Regions from separate parts of the Bacillus paramobilis genome, predicted to be linked through region 2. Evidence: riboswitches for the same ligand, from Rfam matches in the RefSeq annotation. Region 2 holds a riboswitch; each other region holds the start of a gene.
What was found. Region 2 has a riboswitch for S-adenosylmethionine ahead of AABL52_RS26065 (MetQ/NlpA family ABC transporter substrate-binding protein). Riboswitches for the same ligand answer to the same signal wherever they lie in the genome.
Positions count from the first base shown of each region.

Region 1: linked by a shared signal. The riboswitch ahead of AABL52_RS09975 (amino acid ABC transporter permease) and the one ahead of AABL52_RS26065 (MetQ/NlpA family ABC transporter substrate-binding protein) in region 2 are both predicted to bind S-adenosylmethionine.
Region 3: linked by a shared signal. The riboswitch ahead of AABL52_RS22070 (LLM class flavin-dependent oxidoreductase) and the one ahead of AABL52_RS26065 (MetQ/NlpA family ABC transporter substrate-binding protein) in region 2 are both predicted to bind S-adenosylmethionine.
Region 4: linked by a shared signal. The riboswitch ahead of AABL52_RS19695 (Na+/H+ antiporter NhaC family protein) and the one ahead of AABL52_RS26065 (MetQ/NlpA family ABC transporter substrate-binding protein) in region 2 are both predicted to bind S-adenosylmethionine.

Region 1 is NZ_CP151108.1:1,930,112-1,934,869, forward strand. It holds gene AABL52_RS09960 (DUF3900 domain-containing protein) at 1-833, opposite strand, end outside; gene AABL52_RS09965 (hypothetical protein) at 949-1,290, opposite strand; gene AABL52_RS09970 (VanW family protein) at 1,654-2,565, shown strand; SAM riboswitch class I at 2,793-2,899, shown strand; gene AABL52_RS09975 (amino acid ABC transporter permease) at 2,969-3,637, shown strand; gene AABL52_RS09980 (amino acid ABC transporter ATP-binding protein) at 3,657-4,418, shown strand; gene AABL52_RS09985 (amino acid ABC transporter substrate-binding protein) at 4,430-4,758, shown strand, end outside.
Region 2 is NZ_CP151108.1:5,111,414-5,116,171, forward strand. It holds gene AABL52_RS26060 (NAD(P)-dependent alcohol dehydrogenase) at 2-910, shown strand; SAM riboswitch class I at 991-1,105, shown strand; gene AABL52_RS26065 (MetQ/NlpA family ABC transporter substrate-binding protein) at 1,190-2,002, shown strand; gene AABL52_RS26070 (methionine ABC transporter ATP-binding protein) at 2,015-3,055, shown strand; gene AABL52_RS26075 (methionine ABC transporter permease) at 3,030-3,698, shown strand; gene AABL52_RS26080 (SDR family oxidoreductase) at 3,735-4,511, opposite strand.
Region 3 is NZ_CP151108.1:4,293,086-4,297,843, forward strand. It holds gene AABL52_RS22065 (ATP-grasp domain-containing protein) at 1-926, opposite strand, end outside; gene AABL52_RS22070 (LLM class flavin-dependent oxidoreductase) at 919-1,977, opposite strand; SAM riboswitch class I at 2,060-2,166, opposite strand; gene AABL52_RS22075 (hypothetical protein) at 2,398-2,604, shown strand; gene AABL52_RS22080 (Phr family secreted Rap phosphatase inhibitor) at 2,860-2,997, opposite strand; gene AABL52_RS22085 (tetratricopeptide repeat protein) at 2,994-4,103, opposite strand.
Region 4 is NZ_CP151108.1:3,859,623-3,864,380, reverse strand. It holds gene AABL52_RS19710 (murein hydrolase activator EnvC family protein) at 1-701, opposite strand, end outside; gene gltP (glutamate/aspartate:proton symporter GltP) at 1,195-2,466, shown strand; gene AABL52_RS19700 (DUF402 domain-containing protein) at 2,533-3,051, shown strand; SAM riboswitch class I at 3,172-3,277, shown strand; gene AABL52_RS19695 (Na+/H+ antiporter NhaC family protein) at 3,372-4,688, shown strand.

The DNA of each region.
Region 1 (4,758 bases), 2.1 Mb from region 2:
ATTTGAGCGGTAGCTTCCATTACTTCTTCAGTTGAAAATTGTTCCATAATTTCGCGTTTCGGACTGGCAGCCCATACTTCCATTGCTTGGTCGAATTGTTCGCGTTCTTCCGTACCTTCTTCAAATACATCTTCAATTTGGTCGTATACCATGTCCATTACTTGTGTTTTCATAATTTCAGGCATAGAGCGTTCGTACTCGACGAATTTTAAGAAGTCTTCAAAGTAACGGGCGTGTGATGCTTGGTGAATTTTTAATTCGCCCACTTCGACCATACCTTCTTCAGGCATGTACGGATATTGGATAGATTTCATGTTTTTTGTTGTGATGGCCATTTCAACGTTACGGATTAGTGTAGATTCATCTGAAATTGAAGCAACTTTCGGTTCGAAGTCACATTTCATAACGAAAACGAATGGATCATCAAAGTATTTGCGCAGTTTTGCTTGCGCAATTAAAAATACACCACCGCGTACAGCACTTGTGTCAAGATATGTATAAACGAGTGGTTCGCTCATATCTTTGAAGTTTTCCTTAGTTTCTGCGAAGCGAATGCGATTAAATAGGTTGTAATGAGGGTTTGAATCAAGTTCGTGCCCTTCTTCTACAATGAAGCGACCGATCTTTGTCGGAGCTTGTTCTGTTTTCGCATGACGTTCTACTTTTCGCTTTGAAATTTTTAATAATTCACCATTCAAAAATTCTTTTAAGGAGCTATCTTCATACTCTTCAGCGTCTAATGTTTGAAAATGTTTGTAGCGTTTATCAACAGCTTCACCTTTTCCTTCTACTTGTACAACATAAAAGGAAAGATAATTTATTTCGAAATCCATATTTATCACCTTGTTTCATTTCATTAACTCTTATCAGTATAGAGATGGAAAAAACTTTCGTCAATTTATATAAGGAAGGGGGGCCCCTTCCTTTATATATTTTTTATTTTCGAAATTAAAATCCGTCTTCTAATGCTGAAAATGGAATGTTTAGTCTATTTTCTATTGTACGTAAACGTTGGTTTAAGCGGTTTAATCTACGTGTATGACGCTCAACCGTGTTTTCTAATTGACGTACTCTTTGCTCAAGCTCATTTACTCGTCTTTCTAGTTGACGGTTTCCAGCACCAGGAAAAGAGATTGGAAGTTGGAATTGTCGAGTTTGATCATATGGATTAACTTGATCTGTTGGATCTATATATTGTTGGTATTGTGCTTGTAAATCATATTGAGGTTGATAAACATTTTGGTTATATGGATCGTATGGATTGTAGGGGTACATAAAAACATCCTCCATTTCTTTAAAATAGGTTAATTCACCATAATGTATGTGTAAAAGCGGAGTGTGGCACGGCAAATACCTATTTATGTTCACAGGATGTTTCTTTATAAATAAGAATATGGAGTTTTTACATTTGTATTCTGTTCGTTTTATGGTATATACTGGATAATGGGGAGAGGTTACGTAAAGGTTACAATTCTATCAAACTCAAACTTTTATGTAAATATGTATAGACATTTGGAAAAGAAAAGAGTAATTTATATAGAGTAAAAAATAACTTGTAACATTTTATAAATATATTGTAAAATGATTGTAACAAAACATACATAAAAATGAAATAATACATAAAAGTAATATTGGGAAAAAGGGGAGAGTCTATTGTTCCGTAAAGTAAAGGGTATATTAGTTGGGGTGTTATGTGTAGCTGTAGTGAGTGGCTGTGGTACAAAAGTCAGTGATGTTGCATTAGTAAGTGATATTGGTGGCCACACGGTAGAGGCTAAAGCAGAAGTACAGGATTCTATTAGTTTAGTAGATGGTCGCACAGGTACGGAAGTGAAAAAGCTAGATTTATCGAGTCTAGGCTATTTTGAAGACGAAGCGAAATTTAAAAAATCGGTAACGAAGGTTGCTAGCGAGGTTGGGAAAAGCGTTGACAAAAAGATGGTTCCTTCACGCGTAGCACCTGATGGAAGTTGGCAAGAAGGAAAACCTGCTTATGAGTTAATGGAAAAAGAATTAGTAGATAAATTATTAAACGTTGGTATGTGGGATTCTTCATATCAATTACCTATTGTTGAGAAAAAGCCTACTGCAACATTAAGTGATGCGCAAGGAAGTGGCACGGTAATTGGTAGATACGAAACGAATTTAGGTGGCTCAGCAGGTGGCCGTATTGAGAATATTCGTTTGTCAGCAGCGAGCATAAATGGAGTTGTATTAGCGAAAGGAGACCGTTTCTCTTTCAATGCATTAATAGGTGATACAACGCCAGATAAAGGATACCAATTAGGAAAAGAAATTGTAGATGGTAAATTAGTAGATGGCTACGGCGGTGGTGTTTGTCAAACATCATCAACTTTATACAATGCAGCAGATCAAGCTGGTTTGAAGATGGTAGAGAGAACAACGCATTCTAAAACGGTAGGATACGTTCCACAAGGAAGAGACGCTACAATTGCATATCCATACTTAGACTTAGTGTTTGAAAACACGAATGATGCACCTGTGAAACTTTATATGGGCATTCAGGGCGGAAAGTTAGTTGCTGAAGTACATAAAATGAGATAAGAATAATTAATCTATAAAAAAGCCATTATTTCTATTCTTAATAGAAATAATGGCTTTTTTTGTGCAATTTATCCAGTGTAAATTATATTCCTTAAGACTGGCTGAATGTGAGGAATAAGCTATTCGAAAAAGTATTGAATTTAATTCTTAGTTTTCCTATTGACATTATATATAATTAACTGTATTCTTCATATTAACAACTAAATAAATGGAAATATTTATTAGTTTTCTTATCAAGAGAGATGGAGGGACTGGCCCGATGAAATCTCAGCAACAGGCTACAAAAGTACTGTGCTAATTCCAGCAAACGTATAATGCGTTTGGAAGATGAGGGGAAATGGATTAACATTCAACTCTTCTTATATATGTAAGAAGAGTTTTTTGTTTAGAGAGGGGGGATAGAGTGAAGTTTGATGTAACGTATTTTTTAGAAAGTTTTCCGCAATTATTTAAGTATGTATACATAACTTTAGGGATTACTTTAGTTTCAATGATTATTTCTTTTGTTATAGGGATTGGCTTGGCGATTGTAACGAAGAACAAAACAAAATTTTTATATCCTATTGTAAGGGTGTATATTTCTTTCTTTAGAGGAACGCCGCTATTAGTTCAATTGTTTGTGTTGTATTTCGGATTACCACAAATCTTTCCGACATTTACAGTGCTTACAGCTATGCAAGCAACTTTAATTGGCCTAAGTTTAAATAATGCTGCTTATTTATCAGAAATTATTCGAGGTTCATTAAATGCTGTGGAATCGGGGCAAATGGATGCTTGTTTATCAGTTGGAATGACAAAGGCGCAAGCGATGCGACAAATTATTTTCCCGCAAGCTATTCGTGTAGCGGTACCGTCACTTGGAAATAATTTTGTCGGATTGTTAAAAGAATCTTCGTTATCTTTTGCTCTTGGGGTGGCTGAAATTTTAGCGCAAGCGAAAATGCTAGCGGCACAATCGTATCGTTATATGGAAAGTTATTTAGCGGTAGCAATAGTATATTGGATTATTACAATCGTAATTAGTTGGGGACAGAAAAAGTTAGAAAAGAAACTTGATGCACCGTATTTGTAACAGGAATGAGGTGATATGTGTGATTGAGATAAGTGATTTGTATAAATCTTACAAAAGTAATGAAGTATTAAAAGGAATCTCACTTACTGTAAATAAAGGAGAAGTGGTAGTCATTATTGGACCTTCTGGTTCAGGTAAATCGACATTATTAAGATGTTTAAATTTATTAGAACAACCAGAGGATGGAAGTATTAGAATTGAAGATTTAGAGATTCATGCGAAAAAACTTTATAAAAAAGAAATAATACAATTACGTCAAAAAACGGCTATGGTTTTTCAAAACTATAATTTATTTAAAAATAAAACAGCATTACAAAATATTACAACAGCATTAACGGTTGTACAGAAAAAAAGTGAAGAAGAGGCAAAGAGAATAGCGAGAGAAATATTAAAACAAGTAGGCTTAGCTGATAAAGAAAGTTTTTATCCAACAATGTTATCGGGAGGGCAACAGCAAAGGATAGGGATTGCTAGGGCAATGGCTTTAAATCCCGCGGTTTTATTGTTTGATGAACCGACTTCTGCACTTGACCCAGAATTGGTGAATGAGGTATTGCAAGTTATTAAAGACTTGGCAAGACAGCATATAACGATGGTTGTTGTTACACATGAAATGAATTTTGCAAAAGACGTGGCAGATCGCGTTATTTTTATGGCTGATGGAATTATTATAGAGCAGGGGACGCCGAAAGAGATTTTCCGAAACCCGCAAAATGAACGTACGAAAAAGTTTTTACGGCAATTAAATGCTTCTGAAGAAGGCAATCATTTCGTTATTTAGGAGGAAGAGCTATGAAAAAATCATCATTATTATTAACACTAGCATTAACAGTATCAGTTGGAGTTTTGTCTGCTTGTGGTTCGGATACAGCAAGTAAAAAGACAGATGAAAAAGTAGTGAAAGTTGGGACTTCTGCAGGGCGTAGTCCATTTATATTTAAAGAAGGCGAGAACGTAAAAGGTTTTGATGCTGAAATTATTGAAGCGGCTGCTAAAAAAGCTGGGTATAAAGTAGAATGGAATGTTTCTGATTTTGAGGGGTTATTCGGTTTATTAGATTCAGGTCGTATTGATACAATTGCAAATGAACTATCAGTCTCTCCGGAAAGGAAAAAGAAATA
Region 2 (4,758 bases):
TATGAAAGCAATTATTTGCACAAAGTATGGACCACCTAACGTTCTTCAACTTCAAAATATAGAGAAACCTATACCTAAAAAGAACGAAGTATTAATTAAAATTCACGCAACAAGTGTATCAACTGGAGATTGTAGAATACGCGGTTTTAATAGTCCCCTCTTATTTTGGATTCCTATGCGGATCATATTAGGTTTCAGAAAACCAAGAAAACCTATACTCGGCGTAGAGTTATCCGGTGAAATCGAAGAAATAGGAACAGATGTAACTCAATTTAAAAAAGGTGATCCAATTTTTGCATTAACAGAACTAAACCTCGGTGGTTATGCCGAGTACACATGCGTACATGAAAGTGGATTAATAGCATTAAAACCTACCAATGTGACGTATGAAGAAGCTGCAGTTATTCCTTTTGGTGGAACTTCAGCATTACATTTTCTGAGAAAGGGTCGTATAAAAAAAGGGCAACAAGTGCTCATATATGGTGCCTCCGGATCAGTAGGAACAGCTGCTGTACAACTTGCTAAATATTTAGGTGCGACCGTTACGGCTGTTTGTAGTAATTCAAATTTTGAACTTGTTCAATCTTTAGGAGCTGATAAAGTAATTGATTATACGAAAGAAGATTTTACTAAACGGGGCGAACGCTACGATATTATATTTGATGCAGTTGGGAAGTATAAAAAATCCCTTTGTACAAATACATTAACACCCAATGGAAAATATGTATCTGTGAATGGAATGATGGCAAAGGTAAGTAAAGAGGATATGATTCTACTAAAAGAACTAACTGAAACAGAACATTTAAAACCTGTTATTGATAGAACCTACCGATTAGAAGAAATTTCTGAAGCTCATATGTATGTGGAAAAGGGACATAAGAAAGGTAACGTTTCGATTACCTTAAAATAAAATATATTCAGAAAATAACGTTGACAATTCTTTTTGTAAGATTTACTATTAGTACCATATTAAAAAACTACATACACAAACTCTTATCAAGAGTGGCGGAGGGACTGGCCCGATGATGCCCGGCAACCGAGCTTATGACGTATAAGCTAAGGTGCTAATTCCTGCAAAACGATTTTTCGTTTTGGAAGATAAGAGAGGATCCTATTTTGTCTATTCGGCACCTCTCTTATTTTGAGAGGTGCTTTTTATTTTGGAACGTATATGGAGGGGGAATTATAGATGAAAAAAGTATTATTAAGCATTGTAAGTGGAGCGGTATTATTGCTAGGTGCATGTGGTGCTAATTCTGATAAAGAGGTAAAAGCATTAGATGAGAAAAAGATTACTGTCGGTGTAACTGGCGGACCGCATGAACAAATTTTTGAAAAGGTAAAAGAAGTGGCAGCAAAAGACGGACTCGAAATCGATGTAAAGGTATTTAATGATTATGTAGCACCAAACGTATCCTTAGATGAAAAAAGCCTCGATATAAATAGCTATCAAACGAAATCATATTTAGACGTATTTAAAGCTGAGCGCAATATGAAATTAACGGAAGTATTTTCAACAGTAACATTCCCTATGGGCGTATATTCTAAAAGCTTAAAGGATGTAAAAGACTTAAAAGAGGGCGACGCAATCGCTGTACCAAATGATCCAACGAATGAACTTCGAGCTTTAAAGCTATTTGAAAAAGCAGGAGTTTTAAAAGTGGATCCAAAGGCGACAGAAAAAGCGACTGCGAAAGATGTCATTGAAAATCCGAAAAATTTAAAGATTGTTGAATTAGAGGCATCTCAATTACCAACACAGCTAGGTGAAGTGAAAGCAGCTGCAATTAATACAAACTTTGCATTAGGTGCAAAATTAAGCCCAGCAAAAGACTCCATTTTCCGCGAAGGTAAAGATTCACCATATGTGAACTGGGTCGTTGTTCGCACTGAAAATAAAGATGATGCTGTTGTAAATAAATTAAAGAAAGCTTATCAATCTAAAGAAGTAAAAGAATTTATCGAGAAAAAATTTGATGGTTCTGTTTTACCGTCTTGGTAGGAGCTGACGATAATGATTGAATTAAAAAATGTATCCAAAGTATTTACAACAAAAAAAGGGAATGTAGAAGCTCTTAAGTCTACTTCCCTTCAAGTAAAAAAGGGCGAAGTATTTGGAATCATTGGATATAGTGGCGCTGGTAAAAGTACATTAATTCGATGTGTAAATTTATTAGAAAAACCAACGACAGGAAATATCATTGTAAACGGCCAAGACTTAACAACTTTATCAGCAAAAGAACTAGCAAAATCGAGACAAAAAATCGGGATGATTTTCCAAGGGTTCAATTTACTTAAAACTGTGACAGTTTATGAAAATATCGCATTACCGTTACGTCTATCTGGTCTTTCCAAAAATGAAATTGAAAAAAGGGTAGAAAAGTATTTACGTATTGTCGATCTTTTTAATCGAAAAGATGCCTATCCGAGTGAACTTTCTGGTGGCCAGAAGCAGCGTGTTGCCATTGCACGTGCACTATCACATGAACCTGAAGTGTTATTAAGCGACGAAGCAACGAGTGCTTTAGACCCAGAAACAACGGATTCTATTCTTGACCTATTACTAAAGATTAATGAAGAAATCGGGATTACAATTTTATTAATTACACATGAAATGAATGTCATCCAGCGTATATGTGACCGAGTTGCTGTCATGGAACATGGAGCAGTGGTTGAAAGCGGGACTGTGAAGGATATATTTACAAATCCACAACATGTAACAACGAAGAAATTCGTAAATAGTGCATTTGCAGCGAAGATTCCAGAAGAAGTACAAAAAGAACTACAAACTACCGGTGAAATTGTAACTCTCTCCTTTATAGGGAATGCTTCAGGAGAGCCAGCATTAGCTGTCGCTACAAAACGTTTTCAAGTGTATCCAAATATTTTATCCGGTAATATTACACAGTTAAAACATGAATCATATGGGAAACTGATCATTCATATGCAGGGTGAGAAAAATGAAATAGCCCGCGCTTTATCATTTTTACAAGAGAAAGGGATCATCGTAGAAGGAGGTAGAACAGATTATGGGGAACAAGTCCTTTTTGGATGAATGGGGTAAAGTCATATGGGAAGCAACCATTCAAACATTTCAAATGACATCTATTTCGCTATTCATCTCTATCCTTATTGCATTACCACTTGGCGTTACACTGGTTTTAACGCGACCTGGTGGACAACATGAAAATAAAATCATTTATCCTATTCTTAATACCGTTATTAATATCATTCGCTCTCTTCCATTTATCATTCTATTATTCTTCATTTTACCTTTTACAAAGTTTCTAATGGGAACATCCATTGGTGTGCAAGGTGTTATCGTACCACTTGTCGTATTCACAGCTCCTTATATTGCACGATTAATGGAGGCAGCTTTATTAGAAGTAGATCGTGGTGTTATTGAAGCTTATCAAGCGATGGGCATTTCTACTATAAAAATCATTTGGCACGTTATGGTGAAAGAAGCTCGTCCCTCCCTTGTACTTGGCTTAACAATTGCAACAATCGGCCTAATTGGTGCAACAGCAATGGCTGGACTTGTAGGTGCTGGCGGTCTTGGTGATTTAGCATATCGATTCGGGCATTTACGCTACGAACCTGAAGTAATGTATGCAACTGTCTTTATTTTAATTATCCTCGTTCAAGGGCTACAGTCTTTAGGGAATGGTGTTGCACGAAGATTGAAGAAAGATTAAAAAGAAGGTATCTCACCGAAATGAGATACCTTCTTTTTACCTTTTAAATCCACCTTCAGAATGAATAACTTGTCCAGTAATCCATTCTGCTTCTTCACTTACTAAAAATTTAATGAGCCTTGCTGCATCCTTTGGTTCACCAATTCTACCAAAAGGAAACATCGGCTTTAATCCTCGCTTTATTTCTTCAGTCATCCATCCTGTACTAGTTGGACCTGGGTTAATTGCATTCACTGTTATTCCTAAATGAGCTACCTCAGCTGACAATGTACTAGTAAGAGCATCAATAGCTCCCTTCGTTGTTGCATACGCTAGTTCTCCTGCCATAGGCCCTTTAAATTGTCCCGATGTCATATTCACAATTCTACCACCAGATTTCTTATCAAACCCTTGGACAAATTGACTACTTAACAACGTAGTCGCACGAACATTTACCATGTAATGCTTATCTAATTCTTCAGCAGTCAAATTAGAGAAGTCATTATTCGTAGAATACGCTGCATTATTAATTAATATATGAGGGTAGCCTAGTTGTTCAGTAACTTTATTTATAAGCTCTTTCGGTGCATCATTCTGAGTTAAATCTAACTCCATACTTGATACTTTAACACCGCTTTTTAGTAACTCTTCTTTTAATTGTATTTGTTCACTTTGATCAACGCCCCAAGGCATCTCTTTATCGTACGCTGTCCAATACGTAAAAAATATATCGTATCCAGCTTCAGCTAATTCTTTACAAATTGCTGCGCCTATACCATCTAGACGACTTACACCTGTAACAACTGCTATTTTATTTTTTAATTGATTCATTATATACTCCTCCACTTTAAAGGACGCATACTTTATATAAGAGATATGAATTTCCCTACACAGTATCCTTACAAAAGGGATGTACAAGCCAAATATGCAGTCCTTGAATGATTTACAGATAGCTAAATAAACCCTCACTTATGAGAGAAAAATTAATCTATCTAGTTTCCTAATCATTACAAGTTCATCCACATATTGAGTCCTTGTCCCCTTTCCATATATCTCTATTTCTATCATACCAATATGATGT
Region 3 (4,758 bases), 820 kb from region 2:
TCTCTTCCAAGGAATGTAGCAAGCTCAAGCATACCAAATTGATTCGCTACAGACTCTGCATCAGAATTATAGTTTGTGTTTGTATTAATATCATACGTATAAATTGTTCCATCCGCACTGCGAATAAATTCAATACCAGCAACGGTAATTTCATTTTCTTTCAAAAACTCTTTATATTGTTCAATAATTGGCTCGTGGAAGTCCGATATAATTTCAAATTTTGTTGGCGTCTCTTTCTTACTCTCTTCTCCTACTGGGCAAAAAGCATCTTGAATCGAGCATGCATCTGCTGGACAAAGTTCAAATCCTTCTGATGTATCTACCTTAACCGCATATACAAACTGGCCGCCTACAAACTCACAACGTGTAATATATGGTTCTGGTGCTTCAATATATTGCTGGATTAAAGTAATTCCATCAATGGGTTCTTCAAACGCCGGACCATCCAAATATTGTTCTAAAGCATCAATGGAATGAAACAGTTGAACACCAAGGCCTTTACCTGCACGGTTATGCTTTGTAATGAACGGTACTTCCCCTAATTCCTTTGCTGCTTTTACTATATGGTCACGGCCAACAGCACCAATTGTTTTCGGCACTTGTATCCCAAATTTTCTTAATGCTGCATATTGGTTTAATTTACTTACTTCAAGGCGTAATGCACGAGATCCGTTAAATACTGTGCGCCCGTATCCCTCTAGCCAAGCAAGCACCCCTTCAGTTAATTCAGGTGCATATCGATGCCCTCTCGTATGTGAAGAAGCACTCATACGGCTATAAAAAACACCTTGGGGAGGTTCTTGTTCTAACGGAAGTGTTCCTTCATTTAAAAGCCATTCCTCATATGGCAACTCCAGTTCTTCCAGCCTTTTCACTAAATGATCCGTCCATTCCTTATTCTCATGTAATATGTAAATTTTACTCATTTGTAATCAATTCCTTTCTTTTCGCTTCAACTAATGGCATCACTTTTTCAGAAAATCGTTTCATCTCTTCAAACTGTGGTGAAAATTGTAAAAGTAATAACGTAACACCTACTTTTTCAAAAGCAAGTATCCTTTCTGCAATTTGTTCTGGTGTTCCGATTAAATTAGGACGTAACCCGCGATTCGATACGGAATAATCATTGAGCTTCACTTGCTGTTCCAACTGCGATTTACTCACAAAGTCTTGGTAACTCGCGTAACCTAACGCATCATCTTTCATATCCGTTATGCGTTTCCATTCTTCTAACGCCTCTTCTTCTGTGTCACGACAAATGACGTAAGCCGCAAGCCCGAATGACTGCAATGGCTCCTCTGTAACTTTCTTTCTACGATTCTTCATATCTTCTATTTTCACAGATACTTCTTCCACTGTTCCCCCGTGCATTACATATGCATCCGCGTGATTTACAATGACCTCTTTTCCTCGTTCGCTCTCACCACCTGCATAAAGCTTAATGCCTTGTTTCTGCACAGGTTTTGGACTTAAATGTGTATCATGAAGCTCATAAAAGTTCCCTTTATAAGAAAACTCTTCTTCTTTCCAAAGCTCCTTCAAAATTGTTACAAATTCCTCTGTGCGATCATATCTTTCATCATGTGCGGTAAATACTCCGCCGTACTGTCTCGCTTCTTCTTCCCACCATGCTGAAACTACATTCAATGTAAAACGACCATTACTTAATTGATCGATATTCGCTGCCATTTTCGCTGTAACTGCTGGATTGTGGAATCCAGGTCTTACAGCTGTCATAATCTCTAATTTATCTGTCACTGCTGCAAGTGCTGCCGCAGTTGTCCACGCCTCTAAACTTGGTGCTGAAACACCTTTTATATCATTTAAATTTAATTCTGCAATCAGTGTTGTTGAAAAACCTAATTGTTCTGCCGCTTGCGCTGTTTGTTTTGCATACTCAAACGTAGGCGGCATAGATTCATCATCTACATTTCGAAGCCATCCCCCAAAAACCGGTAACCAAAAACCGTACTCCACTACCTATTCCCCCTTTATCTTTTAGCCATAAAAAAAGCTACTCTTATCGAAATAAGAGTAGCCTTCTTGACTAAGTGAACCGCTCTTATCTTTCAGGTGTTTTTTCACCTGCAGGATTTGGCACCTTTCGTCTAAAACGAGGTTGCCGAAGTTTCATAGGGCCCGTCCCTCCACTTCTCAACATAAGAATTGTTTGATTTTCATTTATTATAATCATCAGAATAATAAAAATCAATCCTTTAATACTTATTTTTCCGATATACATTAAATGATATATAAAAAATCATATTGTTATAGGGGTATTATGTTGTTTTACTTACGAATATATAAAGGGCTATGTTGTATCATGTCGAAAACATCATGTATAAACAAGTTGCTTTACTTTTATCTTAAAAATACAGCAAAAGAGGTGTTCGTAGCATGAAAAATAAACGATGCGAGAATTGTGGTTCTACTACATTTAAAGAAGGAAGAGTTGGATTTGCTTATCATGCATATGTTTGTGAAGATGATTCTAGTAGGCTCTTTTCAGTGGGAAAACGTTCCAAACTATTAACTACATTTTGTTTAGAGTGCGGTGAGGTGAAATCATTTAGAGTGGAGAAGCCGGAGATATTTGAAGAATAAAATACTAGAATCGAGATGTCCTTCATGTGGAAAAAAACCTAATTTTCTTGATAGATGTGGTTGTAGTTAATACAAATACCATTCCGGTGGAGGCTCTTTTTTTAAGTCAGGAATAAGCTTTTACTGCGGTACATATGAACATAAAACATCTGATTATAAAATAAAAAAAACGCTCATTTGAGCGTTTCATCTATATACCTAATAATTACTTTTTCTTCACTTTGATCTAATAACTCTTTATACTTCAATATTCCATCAGCCCCACGGCTCTCCATGCGTATATTGTATAACGTTTGTTGTACTAACCTTTGATTGTTCCGTTGAAACATTTACTCCATTTAATAGTATGACCGTAATTATTAATCCAATTGAACTGCTTATGATTCTTTTCATTTTAAAGCCCCTTTCTGAAAACCTTTTTCTTTTTCTTTATATCCTAAATAGAAGTATTCACTAGATTTTATTGAATTTCCTTCTTTATGATATTTAACCGCTAACTTTTCAGCATATTCCTGGACATATTGCCATAAACCTACTTCATTAAAGAAAGAAATTCCTTTAGAAATAGCTAACTCTAATTCTTCAGCAGAAACATTCTCATTCATTCCCTTTAGAATTTTAAAATGATGTTCATATTCTTTTTGTTCTAGTTCATTACAGATTACTAATCCTTTTTCAATTAAAGACGCTGCAAGCTTTGTTTTTCCTAACTTTAAATTCTCTCTTGCTTCCAAAAAAATCGCTCTAAAGTGATTCGGGATTTTTTGTGATACTTCTGATAAATAACGAAGTGCTAAATCAGATAGGTTTTGTTCTGCATACATAACCCCTAAACTATGTCGAACTCGTAACATTAACTCCTCTTCATTTTGCTTTTTCAAAATATCCAGAGACGACATAAAATAAACTTCTGCCTGCTCAAATTCATTTAGCTTTACACATGCTAACCCGAGAACATTGTCACATGCTGCGACCTTCCTACTATACCCGTACAGCCCTTCAAATGTATTTCTTGCTCTGGTTGCATATTGAATGACTAAAATAGGCTGGCAAACATGATAATAGTAGCTGGATAGCTTAAAGTTAAATTCTGCTTTTTCGATTGGATCCTGAATATTTTCCAACAAAGATTCCGCTATTCCATAATGCCTTTCAGCCACTTTAAAATCACCGTTTACCGTAGCATGAGAAGCCTTAAAGAAATGGTAATAATATAATAAAGATTGATCTGATGGCGCTTCATCTAACTTCATTTTTCTTAGATCATTCTTAGATATGTCAGATTGATGGGGATAAAACTCTGCACTCAACATTTTAAATCTAAAATCTAAAAGTGCATAAAACTCTGTATTCTTTTGATTTTCTTCCATACTATTAATTTTTGTATCAATACTTTGTTTTAATTCCTTTGCCTTAACGAAATTCTGTGAACGGATTTCTCGATACCAATCATGTAAAAGTAAAGTGATTTCTTCCTTTTTTATTACGTGTACACTCATATAGCCCATTCTCCTTTGTCTATAGATTACTAACATAATAACAAAAATAAACCTAGAAAACATTTAATTTTCTGAATATTATCGTTTCAAAAAAATTTCTCAATACATTTTCACCATTTCGACTCTTTAAACTTATAACTTGTTCTGTCCCTTATTCGTTTCTATATATAAAATAACACTTCATTAGTGGTAATGATGAAATATGAAAGTCTATCCTTTCATAAGAAAGCCCCTTTTCTTTTTTCTCGATGATCGATATTACTTAACATGTAAAAAAGATTTTGATAGGAGTTCAATACATATTATTAAAATTAGGATGGTTCAAGTCGGAGGAAGGCACCTTTGGGTGTCTTTTCTTTATTTCTCAATATAAAAACTTTAAGAATATGCTATTATTTTGATACAAATTTCCTTTTGTGCAATGAAATAGCAATAAAGATAAGACCCACCTATTTCCGTAGGTGGGTCTTATCTTTATTACACAATACCAAATTATGCTCTCATTTTTTTATAAACTTTATGCAATTATACATAGTTATAATAATTACACAAAATAAATATTACATGTAGTAAAATATAAATTGTGGATACATTCTATAAAGCAGATTCTTTTGAAAGGCGTAACATATCAATCATTGCAGAAGGTGTGGCGTCA
Region 4 (4,758 bases), 1.3 Mb from region 2:
GATTCTTCTAATCCTTCAATCTCTGAATCTACTTTTGCTACTTTCGTATGTAGATCGCTAATAAATGTTTGCTGTTGTTGTTGATTCGTTTGCAACTCTTGTTGTTTTTGAACTAATTTCTGTTCAGCTTCTTTTAGTTGGTGCTCTTTTTTCTCAACAGCCTCTTTTTCTTTCGTCACAGCATTTTGATCAGTTGTTTGTTTTTTCACAATATCAGTATCGTTGTTTAAAATTAAGCTTACAGAGTACATATTATCAACAAGATCAGCGATATTTGTAGAAGTTGTTATTACCTCTGTAATAATATTTGTACGAGGTTTTTCTTGCATAGATTGTAAACGTTGCTTAATAACTTCCTGACGTGTATCTATGTTTGTTTGTAATTGCTCTATATGTTTCTTTTTTTCAGCAATTACTTGTTGTGTTTTACTAATTTCTTTTTTTGTATCGTTTAATTCAGCTTCATTTTTATTAATAGAAGTAGTTAAATCGTCAATTTTCTTTTGTAATTCTTGAATTTCTTTTTCTATTTGGTCTTTCTCAGCTGATTTATTTTGTAAGTCATTTTGTTTTCCTTCTAATTCAGATTGAATATTAGATAATTTATCTTGATTCGTTTCAGCGTATACGGGTGAAAGTAGCGGAGAAACAAAAATCGTTCCTGCTGCTAAAACACTAAACGCTGCAAATTTCTTTTTCATGGTTGTCTGGCTCCTTTCCCTATGAATGTTATATATCATAAGAAGAAGAGTGTCTATCGTTGTAATCATAATGTAAAGAAAATTTTATAAAATTGCTAAGTTTTGTCGGAATTTATCATCTTTTAATGATAATTGTCATGTTGGATGCGTTTTTTTATTCGTGCAAAAAGGATGTATTTTTTGGATTTATTTGTAAAATAAAGGGAAAAAATATTTGTTTTATATAGTAAAATAGTAGATAGGAATCCAATAAAACACTGATAAGGAATCGTTCTCATGTGAGGTTTTCTGACATGGGTTTTGTTTTTGTCAAGAAAATTATTTGCGTTCGGGCAAACTTATTTTGTTGTCAGATTTAAAATTTTGATTTATGATTTTTAACAGGGACAAAATGTAGTGAATTGTCGAATAATATGTAATACTCTTAATTTCAAGTTTTATAGAGATAGAATGAGAGATAGAGTGACACATCGAAGAGGGGGTTACAACAAATATGAAAAGAATAGGACTTGCATGGCAAATATTAATAGGACTTGCGCTAGGTATTGCAGTTGGGGCGATTTTCTTTGGCAATCCGGCAGTGGTGAGTTACTTACAACCAATTGGTGATATTTTCATCCGATTAATTAAAATGATCGTTGTACCGATTGTTGTAGCAAGTATTGTTGTTGGGGTTGCTGGTGTTGGCGATGTTAAAAAATTAGGCCGACTAGGCGGAAAAACAATTATTTACTTTGAAATTATTACAACAATTGCAATTATTGTCGGTCTATTGATTGCGAATATTTTCCAACCAGGAAAAGGCGTAAACATGGAGCAGTTAACAAAGACAGATATTTCAAAATATACACATACGACAGAGCAAGTACAAAGTCATTCATTTGCAGATACATTTGTAAATATTGTTCCAACGAACATTATGAAGTCATTAGCTGACGGAGATATGCTTGCTATTATCTTCTTCTCTGTATTATTTGGTTTAGGTGTAGCGGCAATTGGTGAAAGAGGAAGACCGGTTCTTCAATTTTTCCAAGGTGTAGCTGATGCAATGTTTTACGTAACAAACCAAGTTATGAAATTTGCACCATTTGGTGTGTTTGCACTAATTGGAGTTACAGTTTCTACATTTGGTCTTTCTTCATTAATTCCATTAGGGAAATTATTAATTGTAGTATATGGAGCAATGATTTTCTTCGTTGTAGTCGTATTAGGAATTACAGCGAAAATATTTGGAATTAACATTTTCCAATTCTTTAAGATTTTAAAAGACGAATTGATCTTAGCATACTCTACAGCAAGTTCAGAAACAGTTTTACCGAAAATCATGGAGAAAATGGAGAAGTTCGGTTGTCCGAAGGCAATTACATCTTTCGTTATTCCGACAGGTTATTCATTTAACTTAGATGGATCAACTTTATATCAAGCAATTGCGGCTATTTTCTTAGCGCAAATGTACGGTATTGATTTATCCATTACACAACAAATTACATTATTACTTGTATTAATGCTTACATCAAAAGGTATTGCGGGTGTACCTGGCGTATCATTCGTTGTATTATTAGCGACACTTGGTACAGTAGGTATTCCAGCTGAAGGTTTAGCCTTCATCGCTGGTATTGACCGTATTTTAGATATGGCTCGTACAGCAGTTAACGTTGTAGGTAACTCTTTAGCGGCTGTAGTTATGTCTAAGTGGGAAGGTCAGTATGACGCTGAAAAAGGACAGGCCTATTTGAAAGAGATTTCTAATAAGCAAGCAGCTTAATTATAATTTGAACAAGCTCTCACATAATATGTGGGGGCTTTTCTATATAGAAGGGAAGCGGACGTAATGAAACGTAAATATGGTGACGGTTCTTCGTGGAAGCGACTAATAGAGAAAGATTATACAGTTAAGCAAATAGAAGAAGGAATGCTAGGAATACTGGAAATAAAAAAGGTGAAAGAACCTAGTTGTAAAGAATATGATGGTAAGGAACTTTGTATTGCAGGGAATCAGTTTACGTGGATTCAATATTTCATAGACGGGAAAAACTTTGCGATTACAGCTATGTTAGATGATCAGAAAAAATTAGTGCAATATTATATTGATGTGGCGAAAGAATATGAAATAGACGATCGTGGTTTACCTTATTTTGATGATTTATATTTAGATGTAGTGTTATTACCGAACGGTAAAATGTATATATTGGATGAAGATGAGTTAGAGGATGCTTATAAAAGTGGCGATGTTACAAAAGAAGAGTATGAGTTAGCTTGGTGCACTACGAAATGGATAATAGCTGCAATAAAAAATAGTGAATTTTATTGGATTTCAATATTGGAAGAAGAAATCAAAAAGTTAAAATGATTGTTGTATTCAAATTTTTGCATAATTACCAAAAAAATCTATACAAAAAATAATTGACTTTTGTTTTGTAAGCGAGTAAAGTTAGGGAAGAAATTATTATTAAAAAATAAATATGAAACCTTCTTATAAAGAGAGGCGGAGGGACTGGCCCTACGATGCCTCGGCAGCGGACTCGATTTCAGAGTGCTGTGCCAAATCCAGCAAGCATGTGCTTGAAAGATGAGAAGAGCGTTTCTTATAGATGTATAAGACCTCTTCTCATTGGAAGAGGTCTTTTGTTATTCATTAGAAAAAGGTTGAAACTAGGGAGAGATGGTACTTTGAAAGAAACGAGAGGAAATGGTTTGGCTTTATTACCACTGGGGATATTTTTGGCGCTATTTATTGGTTCTGGAATTATTACAGGTGATTTCTATAAATTGCCGATACTTGTAGCAATTTCAATTGCTGTAGGGGTCGCTTTAGCAATGAATCGTAAAGAAAGCTTTAATGTAAAAGTAGAACGATTTGCTAAAGGTGCAGGGAACCCAGATATTATGATTATGGTTCTAATATTTGTGCTTGCAGGAGCATTTTCTGAAACAGCAAAAGGGATGGGCGGCGTTGATTCTACAGTTAACTTAGCGTTATCCATTTTGCCGCAAGGATTTATCGTAGCTGGAATTTTTGTTATAGGGGCATTTATTTCATTAGCGATGGGAACTTCAATGGGAACGATTGCTGCATTAGCACCAATTGCTGTAGGGATTAGTGGGCAAACTGATATCTCCATTGCACTTACGATGGCTACTGTTGTTGGTGGAGCGATGTTTGGTGATAATTTATCATTTATTTCAGATACAACAATCGCAGCTGTACGTTCGCAAGGAACAGAAATGAAAGATAAGTTTAAAACGAACTTTTTAATTGTATTACCAGCAGCGGTTATTACAATTGTACTATTAGTAATCGTTACCTTAGGAAGTGATACGCAGATTAAAGCGCATAGCTTTGACTGGATAAAGATTTTACCGTATGCAGGAGTACTTATTACAGCGTTACTTGGCTGGAATGTACTTATCGTGTTAACTGGTGGGACAGTACTATCAGGCGTTATCGGTCTTTTAGATGGAAGTTACACGTTAGAGAGTTTCTTTAAAAGTGTAACGACTGGAATGGGCGGTATGATGGAGTTAGTATTACTTGCTATTTTAATTGGCGGTATGGTCGAACTGATTCAATATAATGGTGGCATTCAATATTTAATGAATATTTTAACGCGTAACATTCGTTCGAAAAAAGGAGCAGAGTTCGGTATCGCTGGCTTAGTAAGTATGACGAATATGTGTACAGCAAATAATACGATTTCTATTATCTTTACAGGTCCGCTTGCGAAAAACATTGCAGATCAGTATGAAATTGATCCTCGTAAATCAGCGAGTGTATTAGATCTTTTCTCATGCTGTGTGCAAGGGTTAATCCCGTATGGTGCTCAAATGTTAACAGCAGCAGGGTTTGCGGCGTTATCTCCGATTGAATTGTTACCATATGCGTTTTATCCAATCTTAGTTGGAGTATGTGGAATCATTTCTATATTAATTGGTTTCCCGAGGTTTTCTAAAGTGGCGGGAAAGAAAGAATATCATAAAACAGCATAATGAAAAATGAAGTTTATGCATAGCAATGAAAGCCGTACAGAGAGTATTCTCTGTACGGCTTTTTATGTGC